DNA from 3 places in the Streptomyces sp. NPDC059499 genome. Region 1 is predicted to be linked to each of the others. Evidence: riboswitches for the same ligand, from Rfam matches in the RefSeq annotation. Region 1 holds a riboswitch; each other region holds the start of a gene.
The links. Region 1 has a riboswitch for cobalamin ahead of metE (5-methyltetrahydropteroyltriglutamate--homocysteine S-methyltransferase). Riboswitches for the same ligand answer to the same signal wherever they lie in the genome.

Region 2: another riboswitch for cobalamin. It lies ahead of cobN (cobaltochelatase subunit CobN); the one in region 1 lies ahead of metE (5-methyltetrahydropteroyltriglutamate--homocysteine S-methyltransferase).
Region 3: another riboswitch for cobalamin. It lies ahead of ACFW9O_RS24720 (ribonucleoside-diphosphate reductase subunit alpha); the one in region 1 lies ahead of metE (5-methyltetrahydropteroyltriglutamate--homocysteine S-methyltransferase).

Annotation. Positions count from the first base shown of each region.
Region 1 is NZ_JBHYTT010000022.1:90,657-94,932, forward strand. Features, by position in the region: gene ACFW9O_RS34000 (DEAD/DEAH box helicase) at 275-1,645, shown strand; gene ACFW9O_RS34005 (hypothetical protein) at 1,802-2,020, opposite strand; cobalamin riboswitch at 2,260-2,421, shown strand; gene metE (5-methyltetrahydropteroyltriglutamate--homocysteine S-methyltransferase) at 2,601-4,276, shown strand, end outside.
Region 2 is NZ_JBHYTT010000002.1:645,526-649,801, forward strand. Features, by position in the region: gene cobJ (precorrin-3B C(17)-methyltransferase) at 1-244, opposite strand, end outside; gene ACFW9O_RS08350 (precorrin-8X methylmutase) at 241-867, opposite strand; gene ACFW9O_RS08355 (cobalamin biosynthesis protein CobG) at 935-2,212, opposite strand; cobalamin riboswitch at 2,411-2,562, shown strand; gene cobN (cobaltochelatase subunit CobN) at 2,594-4,276, shown strand, end outside.
Region 3 is NZ_JBHYTT010000011.1:187,782-192,057, reverse strand. Features, by position in the region: gene mctP (monocarboxylate uptake permease MctP) at 1-1,617, shown strand, start outside; gene ACFW9O_RS24725 (GNAT family N-acetyltransferase) at 1,744-2,244, shown strand; cobalamin riboswitch at 2,290-2,421, shown strand; gene ACFW9O_RS24720 (ribonucleoside-diphosphate reductase subunit alpha) at 2,559-4,276, shown strand, end outside.

The DNA.
Region 1 (4,276 bases):
CACCACTCCGCAAGGCTTCGAGCCGACCGGCGCCGCGTTTCTGCGACGGCAAGCCTGACCGGTCCGCTCGTTCTTCTACCTCGCAGTCGGGTCAGGTGCGAGCACTGTCCCTGGCCAGGGTCGGTGACGACGGCGGGCGGCCCTGCCGACGGGACCGGAATGTGCCGGGGCGCTCGCTGGTAAACTGTGGGCACGCTTCGAAACCGTTGGGGCCCGTACCGAGGGGTACGGGCCCCAACGCGTTCCCGGCGCCAGACCGAGGAAGGCTCCCCCCATGAACGCGAAGACTCCGGCCCCGAAGGGCGAACCCACAACGCCGCAGACGGCTGCCCCTGGCCTGCCGCCGGTCGAGTCCTTCGACGCACTCGGGCTGCCGTCGGAGCTGACGGCGACGATGACCGGCCTCGGCGTGACGGAACCCTTCCCGATCCAGGCGGCGACCCTGCCCAACGCGCTGGCCGGCCGTGATGTCCTCGGCCGTGCGCGGACCGGCTCCGGCAAGACGCTTGCCTTCGGGCTTGCGCTGCTGGCGCGGACGGCGGGTATGCGAGCGGAGCCGAAGCGGCCGCTCGCACTGGTTCTGGTGCCGACCCGGGAGCTCGCGCAACAGGTGGTCGACGCGCTGGCACCCTACGCGCAGGCGCTGAACGTGCGGCTGGCGACGGTGGTCGGAGGGCTGGCGATCAACCGGCAGGCGGCGCTGCTGCGCGCCGGCGCCGAAGTGGTCGTCGCGACGCCCGGGCGGCTCGCCGACCTCGTGTCGCGTCGGTTCTGTGATCTGCAGCAGGTGCGGATCACGGTGCTGGACGAGGCGGACCAGATGTGCGACCTGGGGTTCCTGCCGCAGGTCTCGGAAATCCTGGACCAGGTCCGCCCCGACGGTCAGCGGCTGCTGTTCTCGGCAACACTCGACCGCAATGTCGACCAGTTGGTGCAGACCTACCTGCACGAGCCGGTACTTGCCTCGCTCGACCGTGTGGCCGGCTCGGTCACCACGATGGAACACCACGTGCTGAACATCCACCCCGCCGACAAGCACGCGACCGCGACCGAAATCGCCGCGCGGGACGGCCGGGTCCTGATGTTCCTGGACACCAAGGCCGGCGTGGACCAGTTCACCCGGCACCTGCGGGCCAGCGGCATTCGGGCTGCCGCCCTGCACAGCGGAAAGTCGCAGCCACAGCGGACGCACACACTCGCGCAGTTCAAGGACGGCGAGATCACCGTGTTGGTGGCCACCAACGTCGCGGCGCGAGGCATTCACATCGAGGCCCTCGACCTCGTCGTCAACGTGGACCCGCCGGCCGACGCGAAGGACTACCTGCACCGTGGCGGGCGTACGGCTCGCGCCGGGGAGTCCGGGAAGGTGGTCACGCTGGTCACCCCGAACCAGCGACGAGACGTCAACCGGATCATGACCGACGCCCGGATCCGGCCGACTGTCACCCAGGTACGCTCCGGCGAGGAGAAGCTGACCACCATCACCGGGGCCAAGCGCCCGCCCATCGAAGGGAAGGGCAGCGGCAACGCCCCCTTCCGTGGCATGGGCACTCGTCCCGGCCGCCCCAAGGAGTCCCGCAAAACGGCCGACGCCCGCAAGACGGCGGAAGCACGCGCGGCGGCACGGGTACGCAAGGGCCGCTGACCCAGGCGGACTTGCCGGGGCGGGGGCCCGCAGACCAGCGGCAGACGGCACGGGCCCTGCTCGTGGAGGTACTGCCGAGTCCTGGAAACGCGGGTTCGAGCACTCGACGGGCCGACACATCCGCTTGAAGCAGTGCACGCGCCGAGGGATGCTGCCTCAGCAGTTACGAGGCCCGTCGCTGAGGACAAGATCCGGAGCATTCCGGACCGGCGGCTCCAACGCTCGGCAGCCGATGCCCAAATTCGGCTTCCCCTGCTCGGTCTGGTCGACCACGGGCGCAATCGCCTCGTACATCCGCCGGGCAAGCTCCTCGATGGACCTGTTCGCGAGCGCGCCGCCACTGATGTCCCGCTCCAAGGTCTTGAGGTGGTCCACGAGCTGAGCGCCGGTGAGGGTGATGTCGACCAGGCCCCCCTCCTTGGCGGGGCCTCTGAGGCTTCGGGCTCGGCGTCCTCGTGCGAGTTGATGACGGTGGTCTGCCGCACGCCCCCGCTTCACGTTCCACGCACGCCGGAGCTCGGTGGCTCATGCCACGTCCCGGGATACGAACAGCAACGCTCAGAGAGCGTCGACCCTCTAGGGTGGTCGGTGCAGCTGGTTCGCCCTGCCCGCCAGGCAGACGCGTCGTAAGAGGGAACCCGGTGGAAATCCGGGACTGCCCCGCAGCGGTGAGTGGGAACGACCGCCGTCATACGCACTGGATCCGGTCGGATCCGGGAAGCGACGGCCAGTAGGAATCTGCCTCGGCAGGGTGCCCACAAGTCCGAAGACCTGCCCGTTGCCCGCACGCGCCCCCCGTGTGCGGATATCCCGGTGACCTCGTGGGCGGGTCGGCGTACATATCGGATGAGACATCGCGCCCTGGGCGTGCACATGTTCCGTCCGGTTCGTCACCCCTTCGCGTCCGTGTCCCGTCTCCGGGATCTCAAGGAGTCATCTCGCGAAGGAGATTTCCGTGACAGCGAAGCCCGCAGCCGCAGCATCACGAGCCACCGTGTACGGCTACCCCCGCCAGGGCCCGAACCGGGAACTGAAGAAGGCCGTCGAAGGCTATTGGAAGAGCCGGATCACCGCCGACGCTCTCCGGAAGACGGCAGCAGATCTGCGCCGGACCAATTGGCAGCATTTGGCAGATGCCGGTATCCACGAAGTGCCCACCGGCGACTTCTCGTACTACGACCAGGTCCTGGACACCAGCGTCATGGTTGGTGCTGTCCCGCAGCGGCATCGTGAGGCGGTCGGTGCCGACGCGCTCGACGGATACTTCGCGATGGCACGCGGCACCCAGGATGTGGCGCCGCTGGAGATGACCAAGTGGTTCGACACCAACTACCACTACCTCGTGCCCGAACTCGGCCCTGACACCACCTTCACCGCTGACTCGGCCAAGCAGGTCACCGAGCTGAAGGAAGCCCTCGCTCTCGGACACACCGCCCGGCCCGTGCTCGTCGGCCCTGTCACCTATCTTCTGCTCGCCAAGCCCGCCCCCGGAGTGGCGGCCGACTTCGAACCGCTCACCCTGCTGGACCGGCTCCTTCCGGTCTATGCGGAGGTTCTCGCCGATCTGCGCGCTGCCGGCGCGGAGTGGGTACAGCTCGACGAGCCCGCCCTCGTCCAGGACCGCACCCCTGCCGAGCTCAACGCCGCCGCCCGCGCCTACCGCGACCTCGGTGGCCTGACCGATCGCCCCAAGCTGCTCGTCGCGTCCTATTTCGACCGGCTCGGAGATGCTCTGCCCGTCCTGGCGAAGGCACCGGTCGACGGGCTGGCCCTCGACTTCACCGGCGCCGCAGCAGCGAACCTCGAAGACCTCGCGGCCGCCGGCGGGCTCACCGGCAAGAGGCTCGTCGCCGGCGTCGTCAACGGACGCAACATCTGGATCAACGACTACGAGAAGTCGCTGACCACGCTTGCCACGCTTCTGGGCCTCGCCGACCGGGTCGACGTCGCTGCCTCCTGCTCGCTGCTGCATGTCCCACTCGACACAGCGCCCGAGAAGGACATCGATCCTGAGATCCTCCGCTGGCTCGCATTCGCCAGGCAGAAGACCAGGGAGATCGTCACTCTCGCCAAGGGACTCGCCGAGGGCACCGAGGCCATCACCGCAGAGATCGCCGCCAACCAGGCCGACCTCGCCTCACGCGCCGACTCCGCCATCACCCGAGACCACGCCGTACGGGCCAGGGCCGCCTCGATCACCGACGCCGACGGCCGACGCTCCCAGCCCTACGCCGAGCGAGCGGCCACCCAGCGGGCCCACCTGAAGCTGCCGCTGTTGCCGACGACGACCATCGGATCGTTCCCGCAGACCGATGAACTGCGCACGGCCCGCGCCGACCTGCGCGCCGGCCGGATCGACACACCCGGATACGAAGAGCGGATCAAGGCCGAGATCGGTGAGGTCATCGCCTTCCAGGAGAAGACCGGCATCGACGTCCTGGTGCACGGTGAGCCCGAGCGCAACGACATGGTCCAGTACTTCGCGGAGCAGCTGACCGGATACCTGGCCACCCAGCACGGCTGGGTCCAGTCCTACGGCACCCGCTACGTCCGGCCCCCGGTCCTGGCCGGTGACATCTCCCGCCCCGAACCGATGACGGTGCCCTGGACGACGTACGCCCAGTCCCTCAC
Region 2 (4,276 bases), on a different contig from region 1:
CGCCCGGGTGGTCGGTGGTCTCCGTCGTGACGGGGTAGACCAGCGCCTCTTCGATGTGGTCGGCGCGGATGTGCTGCGCCGCGATGGAACGGGCGATGGACCGGCCGTGCCGGGCGGAGTGGTACGCCACGACATCGGCCTCGGCGATGACCTGCACGGCGCGCAGGGTCATCAGGGACGGGTCGCCGGGCCCGAGCCCGACCCCGTACAGCCGTCCGGTCTTCTTGTGCTCGCTCACGCTCACTCTTCCTCGCTGGCGATCGCGTTGATGGCCGCCGCGGCCATGGCGCTGCCGCCGCGACGGCCGCGCACGATCAGGTGCTCGAGGCGGGACGGATGGGCGGCCAGCGCGTCCTTGGACTCGGCGGCGCCGATGAAGCCGACCGGGACACCGATGACGGCGGCGGGGCGCGGGGCGCCCTCCTCGATCATCTCCAGGAGCCGGAAGAGGGCGGTGGGCGCGTTGCCGACGGCGACGACAGCCCCTTCCATGCGGTCGCGCCACAGTTCCAGTGCGGCGGCGCTGCGGGTGGTGCCGAGCTTCGCGGCCAGTTCCGGGACGGCCGGGTCGGACAGGGTGCACACCACGTCGTTGTCCGCCGGCAGCCGCTTTCGGGTGACACCGCTGGCGACCATGGCCACGTCGCACAGGATGGGCGCACCGGACCGCAGCGCCGCGCGGGCGCCGGCCACGGCATCCGGCGAGAAGGCGAGATCGCGTACGAGGTCGACCATGCCGCAGGCATGGATCATGCGGACGGCGACCTGGCTCACGTCGGCGGGCAGCCCTGCCAGATCCGCCTCCGCGCGGATGGTGGCGAAGGACTGGCGGTAGATCGCCGGTCCGTCCTTCTCGTACTGATGCACAGTGCTGTCGCTTTCTTCATCGGGTTTGTGGCCTGCGGCCGGACACAGGTGAACAGGTGATGCGCGGTCAGGTGCGAGAGCCTCGCGCCGCTGCCACGGCGGCGGCCAGCGCGGCAGGGTTGTCCCGGACCGTTGCCGTGGCGTCCGACCGGTCCCCCGTCACATGGGAGATCCGGTGTCCGTCCGGGGTGGCGACCACGTCGATCCACTCCCCGTGCGGATGGCCGCAGCGGCGTTCGCACCCGGACCAGTACACAGGCAGCCGTCCCGCGGGTCCGACGGCGGCCCCCGCTTCGGCCCGCACGTCGGCCAGCGACTTCGCGCAGCCGGGCCGTCCGATGCACGCCCCGACCCCGGCCCACGGCGAGCCGGGCCCGGTGATCAGACCGGCCTCCGCGAGGGCGGCGAGCAGCTCGTCCGCGTGATCCGGTGCGACGCCGGTGACGACGACGCCGCGCCACGGGGTGAGCCGCAGTTCGCCGGCGCTCGACAGGAGCCGCCACCGGTCCGGGTCCAGGCGCCCCAGCGGTACGCCGACGGACAGCGCGACATCGCGGCGGCCGCCGCGTACGGCGCCGAGGGCAGGCGGGAGGGATGCGTGGGGGCGGGGATGGCGGTCCTCCGACACGGCGGTACCGGTTCGCCTCAACCGCCGTACGACGTCGTCGGCCAGTGCGGCGGCGCCGCACGGCAGGTCCTTGACCCGCCAGGCACCGGTGTCCGGGGCGGCGTCCAGAAAGGCTTCGGCGGCCAGGAGCGCGGCGCGGGGCCCTTGGGAGGCCGGGATACGCAGGACGGTGTCGGTGTCCCCGACACGCAGCATCGCGTCGCCGTCGTCACGGGCCAGCAGGGTGAGGTCGGCGCCGAGGGCATCCACATCACCGCGGCCGTCATCGAGTGCGAACAGGAAGCGGCCGGAGAGCGCGGTCGCACGGTCGCTTCCGCACAGCAGACGGTCAAGTCCGGCCAGCCACACTCCGACTTCGGCGGCCCCGAGGCCGTCGAGCCCCGCGAGGGGGGAAGCGACGACGTTGCGTATCCGCTCGTGGCGTTCGGAGGGCAGCAGCCCGGCGCTGACCAGCAGTCCGGCCAACTCCGCACCGCAGTCCGGGGCGAGCCCGCGCAGCTGCACATTGCCGCGCGAGGTGAGATGCAACTCACCGTCGCCCAGCCGCACCGCGGCCTCCCCGAGAGCGTTCGCCCGAGCAACGGTCAGCACTCCACCGGGCAGCCGGACCCGCGCCAGCGCACCGTCGTCCGCCCGGTGCAGACGCAGCGTTCCGGGGCAGGCATCACCGCCCGGAGACCGGGGCGGGAGGGCGGATGGGGGCATGGCGGCGAGCATACCGACCGTGACCGCGGCACAGCCCTACGGTGACTGTGACCTGTAGGACACCCACCGGCCGGACCCGGAACCGCGACCGGTCCGGGGCCGTGCCGGGTTCGTTGCCCGGTCCCGGCCGCCGCAGGGCGAGAACCGGCCCGTCGTGCCACCGGGACAAGTCCCGTCCAGGGGCATCCCGTCACGCCCGGCCACCCGGCGCCTACTATGCCTAGCGGCGGTCCGTTCGGCCCGCCATCGCCAGACGGCGACATGGGAGGAAGCCCGGTGAGATTCCGGCGCGGTCCCGCCACTGTGAGCCCGGTCCACGACCGGGCGAGTCAGGAACTCCTGCCGTCCGACACCGCCCGGGGCGTGGACACCCCGAGGAAGGGCTGACGCCGCATGATCCTGCTCCTGTCGACGTCCGACACCGACCTGCTCAGCGCCCGCGCATCCGCGGGCCCGGTCAACTACCGCTACGCCAACCCCTCCCGGCTCTCCCTCGACGAACTCCCGGAGCTGCTGGACGGCACGGACCTCGTCGTCGTGCGCCTCCTCGGCGGCGTACGGGCCTGGCAGGACGGCCTCGACCAGGTGCTGGCGACCGGTCGTCCCGTCGTCGTGCTGACCGGCGAACAGGCCCCCGACGCCCAGCTGATGGCCGCGTCCACCGTCCCCATCGGCATCGCCGCCGAGGCGCACGCCTATCTCGCGCACGGCGGCCCCGCCAACCTGGAGCAGCTGGCCCGGTTCCTGTCCGACACCGTGCTGCTCACCGGCCACGGCTTCGAGCCGCCCGCCCCCGCCCCCGCCTGGGGCCCGCTGGAGCGGACGGCCCGTGAGGGCATCACCGGGCCCACCGTGGCGGTGTTGTACTACCGCGCCCACCACATGAGCGGGAACACGGCGTTCATCGAAGCGCTCTGCACCGCCGTCGAGGACGCGGGATCCCGCGCCCTCCCGCTGTACGTCGCCTCGCTCCGTACGCCCGAGCCCGAACTCATCGACGAACTCCGTGCCGCCGACGCCATCGTGACCACCGTCCTCGCCGCGGGCGGCACCAAGCCGGCCACCGCGTCCGCGGGCGGCGACGACGAGTCCTGGGACGCGGGCGCCCTCACCGGCCTCGACGTCCCGGTGCTCCAGGCGCTCTGCCTCACCAGCCCCCGCGCCGCCTGGGAGGAGAACGACGAGGGCGTCTCCCCGCTCGACGCCGCCACCCAGATCGCGGTGCCGGAGTTCGACGGCCGCCTGATCACGGTGCCGTTCTCCTTCAAGGAGATCGACGAGGACGGCCTGCCCGCGTACGTCGCCGACGCCGAGCGTGCGGCACGGGTCGCCGGAATCGCCGTACGGCACGCCCGGCTCCGCCACATCCCGGCCGCCGAGAAGCGGATCGCCCTCGTCCTGTCCGCGTACCCGACCAAGCACTCCCGCATCGGCAACGCCGTCGGCCTCGACACCCCCGCGAGCGCCGTCGCCCTGCTGCGCAGGCTCCGGGCCGAGGGCTACGACTTCGGGCCCGAGGAGGAGATCCCGGGTCTGGTCTCCGGCGACGGCGACGAGCTGATCTACGCGCTGATCGAGGCCGGCGGCCACGACCAGGAGTGGCTCACCGAGGAGCAGCTGGCCCGCAACCCGGTCCGGATCCCCGCCGCCGACTACCGCCGCTGGTTCGCCACGCTGCCCGCCGAACTCCGCGAGGCCGTCGAGCGGCACTGGGGCCCGGCCCCCGGCGAGATGTTCCTCGACCGGTCCCGCAACCCCGAGGGCGACATCGTGCTCGCCGCCCTGCGCCGCGGCAATCTGCTGATCCTCATCCAGCCTCCGCGCGGCTTCGGCGAGAACCCGATCGCGATCTACCACGACCCCGATCTGCCGCCCTCGCACCACTACCTGGCCGCCTACCGCTGGATCGCCGCGTCCGCGGACGACAACGGTTTCGGCGCCGACGCGATGATCCACCTCGGCAAGCACGGCAACCTGGAGTGGCTGCCCGGCAAGAACGCCGGCCTGTCCGCCGCCTGCGGCCCCGACGCCGCACTGGGAGATCTGCCGCTCGTCTACCCGTTCCTGGTGAACGAC
Region 3 (4,276 bases), on a different contig from region 1:
ATGGCCTCGCGCTGGCGCAAGGCCGAGAACGAGGCGAGTCTCGACGAATGGGGCCTGGGCGGACGGTCGTTCGGCACCTGGGTCACCTGGTTCCTGCTCGGCGGTGACCTCTACACGGCGTACACCTTCGTCGCGGTCCCTGCGGCGATCTACGCGGCGGGCGCGGCCGGCTTCTTCGCCGTCCCGTACACCATCCTCGTCTACCCACTGATCTTCACGTTCCTGCCGCGGCTCTGGTCCGTCTCGCACAAGCACGGCTACGTGACCACCTCGGACTTCGTCCGCGGACGCTTCGGCTCGAAGGGGCTGTCGCTGGCGGTCGCCGTCACCGGCATCCTCGCCACGATGCCGTACATCGCCCTCCAGCTCGTCGGCATCCAGGCCGTGCTGGACGTCATGGGCGTCGGCGGCGGCGAGACCACGCACTGGTTCATCAAGGACCTGCCGCTGCTGATCGCGTTCGCCGTACTCGCCGCGTACACCTACTCCTCGGGACTGCGCGCGCCCGCACTGATCGCGTTCGTCAAGGACGGCCTGATCTATCTGGTCATCGCGGTCGCCATCATCTACATCCCCATCAAACTCGGCGGATTCGACGACATCTTCGCCAAGGCGGGCGAAGCCTTCTCGCAGACGAACGAGGCAACGGGCAAGCCACGCGGTGCTCTCGTGCCCGGCGAGATGGGTCAATGGGGTTATGCCACGCTGGCCCTGGGCTCGGCGCTGGCGCTCTTCATGTACCCGCACTCCATCACGGCGACGCTCTCCAGCCGCAGCCGTGACGTGATCCGGCGCAACACCACGATCCTGCCGCTGTATTCGCTGATGCTCGGCCTGCTGGCCCTGCTCGGTTTCATGGCGATCGCCGCCGGAGTGAAGGTGGACAACGGCCAGCTGGCCATTCCGCAGCTGTTCGAGAACATGTTCCCCGACTGGTTCGCCGGTGTGGCCTTCGCCGCGATCGGCATCGGTGCGCTGGTGCCCGCGGCGATCATGTCGATCGCCGCGGCGAACCTCTTCACCCGCAACATCTACAAGGACTTCATCAAACCCGATGCGACCCCGGCCCAGGAGACCAAGGTCTCCAAGCTGGTCTCGCTCCTGGTGAAGGTCGGTGCGCTCGCCTTCGTCCTCACCATGGACAAGACGGTCGCGATCAACTTCCAGCTGCTCGGCGGGATCTGGATCCTCCAGACGATGCCGGCCCTGGTGGGCGGCCTGTTCACCCGGTGGTTCCACCGCTGGGCCCTGATCGCGGGCTGGGCGGTCGGCATGATCTACGGCACGGTCGCCGCGTACGGCGTCGCCAGCCCGACCCAGAAGCACTTCGGCGGGTCCTCGAAGGAGATTCCCGGCATCGGCGAGATCGGCTACATCGGTCTGACCGCGTTCGTACTGAACGTCGTCGTGGTGGTCGTCCTGACCTTCGTCCTGAACGCGCTGAAGGCACCGGCCGGGATCGACGAGACCTCCCCGTCCGACTACACGGCGGACGCGGGCGACCCGGGCGTCCAGAAGGTGCTCCCGCCGGCCACGGTGGGTGCCCCGGGCGGCGCTCCCACCGTGGGTGCCCAGGGCGGCGCTCCCACCGTGGAGGCCGCGGACGGCAGTCACTGACCCCGCCTTTCGGGAGCAGGTTCCGGAGCGGGCCGCCGCGTCCCCAAGGGGCGCGGCGGCCCACTGCGTTCCGGGCCGGTGCAAAGGAGTTCGACCCTCGCCTCCGCCTGCGGCAGACTCCCGCCCATGGACATCGTTATCAGGCCCGTCGGCCTCCAGGAACACGAGGCACTGGCCGGCATCACCGCCGAGGCGTACCTCGCCGACGAGTTGCTGGACTTCGGCGCCGACGACCCCTATCTGGCGGAACTGCGCGCGGTCGGCCGCCGGGCCGCCGAGGCGGAGGTACTTGTCGCGGTGGACGGTGAGGGCACGCTGCTCGGCGGTGTGACCTACGCGGCGCCCGGCAGCGCGTGGGCGGACATCGCCGGGGTGGACGAGGCCGAGTTCCGGATGCTGGCCGTCTCCCGCGAAGCCCGTGGACGCGGGGCGGGCGAGGCGCTCGTACGCGCCTGTATCGACCGGGCACGGGCCACGGAGGGCGTCTCCGGTCTCGTGCTGTCGACGCAGCAGGCCATGCTGGGCGCCCATCGGATCTACCGGCGCCTCGGCTTCGTACGGACCCCGGAACGGGACTGGAAGCCCGTCGAGCACATCTCGCTGATGACATTCCGCCTGGAGCTCTGACCGAGCGCGACACAACATGTGGGGGCTGCCATGTCCGACGCCCCCCACATGTATGCTCATGCTCGCTGTCTCCGCAGGGGAATCCGGTGCGAATCCGGAACTGTCCCGCAACGGTGTGATTGGTGCGCTTCTGCGCACCCGGAAGTCCGAAGACCTGCTGACAGCGCGTCCGGCTCGACCGAACCGGACGCCTGACGTCCGGGCCTCGCGGAGGGCCGGTGGACGCCGTGCGCAGTGCTGCCCCTTTCCCGGGTACCGCCCTGCCCGGCTGCCCCCGCTCCCGCCGGCCCCGAGCCGAGCGAGGGGTAGTCCCAGTGACCATCGCGCCAGCCGATCCGGTTTCAGCGGTCGATTCAGCCGAGTCCGCGCATGCCATGCCCGACGGGCCCGGGACCGCACTGCTGCGGACCCTGACCGACCTCACCGTCGATCTGCCCGACACCGACCCCGGACGGGTCGCCGCCGCCGCGCTGCGCGGCCGCAACGCCCGGTCGGACGAGGCCGAGCTGCGCTCGCTGGCCACCGAGGCCGCCGCGGGCCTGATTTCCGAGGACCCCGCCTACTCCCGGCTCGCCGCACGGCTCCTCACCCGCACCATCGCGGACGAGGCCGCCGGCCAGGGCGCCGTCTCCTTCTCCGCCTCGGTCGCCGTCGGCCACCGTGAGGGCCTGATCGCGGACCGTACGGCGGAGTTCGTCACGCTGCACGCGGACGCCCTCGACGCGCTGGTCGGGCAGGCTCTCGCCGACGGCGCCGACGACCGTTTCGGCTACTTCGGGCTGCGGACGCTGTTCAGCCGCTACCTGCTGCGCCATCCGCTCACCCGCCAGGTCATCGAGACCCCGCAGCACTTCATGCTCCGGGTGGCCGCCGGCCTCGCCGAGGACACCTCCGAGCGTGCCCTGGACGAAGTCGCCTCGCTGTACGGGCTGATGAGCCGGCTCGACTACCTGCCCTCCTCGCCCACCCTGTTCAACTCCGGTACCCGGCACCCGCAGATGTCCTCCTGCTATCTGCTGGACTCCCCGCTGGACGAGCTCGACTCGATCTACGACCGCTACCACCAGGTGGCGCGGCTGTCCAAGCACGCCGGGGGAATCGGCCTCTCGTACTCCCGTATCCGCGCCCGGGGTTCGCTGATCCGTGGCACCAACGGGCACTCCAACGGCATCGTGCCGTTCCTGAAGACGCTCGACGCCTCGGTCGCCGCGGTCAACCAGGGGGGCCGCCGCAAGGGCGCCGCCGCCGTCTACCTGGAGACCTGGCACGCGGACATCGAGGAGTTCCTTGAGCTGCGCGACAACACGGGTGAGGACCAGCGCCGCACGCACAACCTGAATCTGGCGCACTGGATCCCCGACGAGTTCATGCGCCGCGTCGACGCGGACACCGAGTGGTCGCTGTTCTCCCCGGCCGACACCCCCGAGCTGGTCGACCTGTGGGGCGACGAGTTCGATGCCGCCTACCGTGCGGCGGAGGCCAAGGGCCTGGCCCGCAGGACGATGCCCGCCCGTGAGCTGTACGGCCGGATGATGCGGACGCTCGCCCAGACCGGTCAGGGCTGGATGACGTTCAAGGACGCCTCCAACCGCACCGCGAACCAGACCGCCGAACCGGGCAGGGTCGTGCACTCGTCGAACCTGTGCACGGAGATCCTCGAGGTCACCGACGACGGCGAGACGGCCGTCTGCAACCTGGGTTCGGTCAACCTCGGCGCGTTCGTCGTCGGCGGGGAGATGGACTGGGAGCGGCTGGACGCCACGGTCCGTACCGCCGTGACCTTCCTCGACCGCGTGGTGGACATCAACTTCTACCCGACCGAGCAGGCAGGCCGCTCCAACGCCCGCTGGCGTCCGGTGGGCCTGGGTGCGATGGGCCTGCAGGACGTCTTCTTCCAGTTGCGGCTGCCCTTCGACTCGCCCGAGGCCCGCGCGCTCTCGACGCGGATCTCCGAGCGGATCATGCTGGCCGCGTACGAGGCGTCGTGCGACCTCGCGGAGCGTTCGGGCCCGCTGCCTGCCTGGTCCGAGAC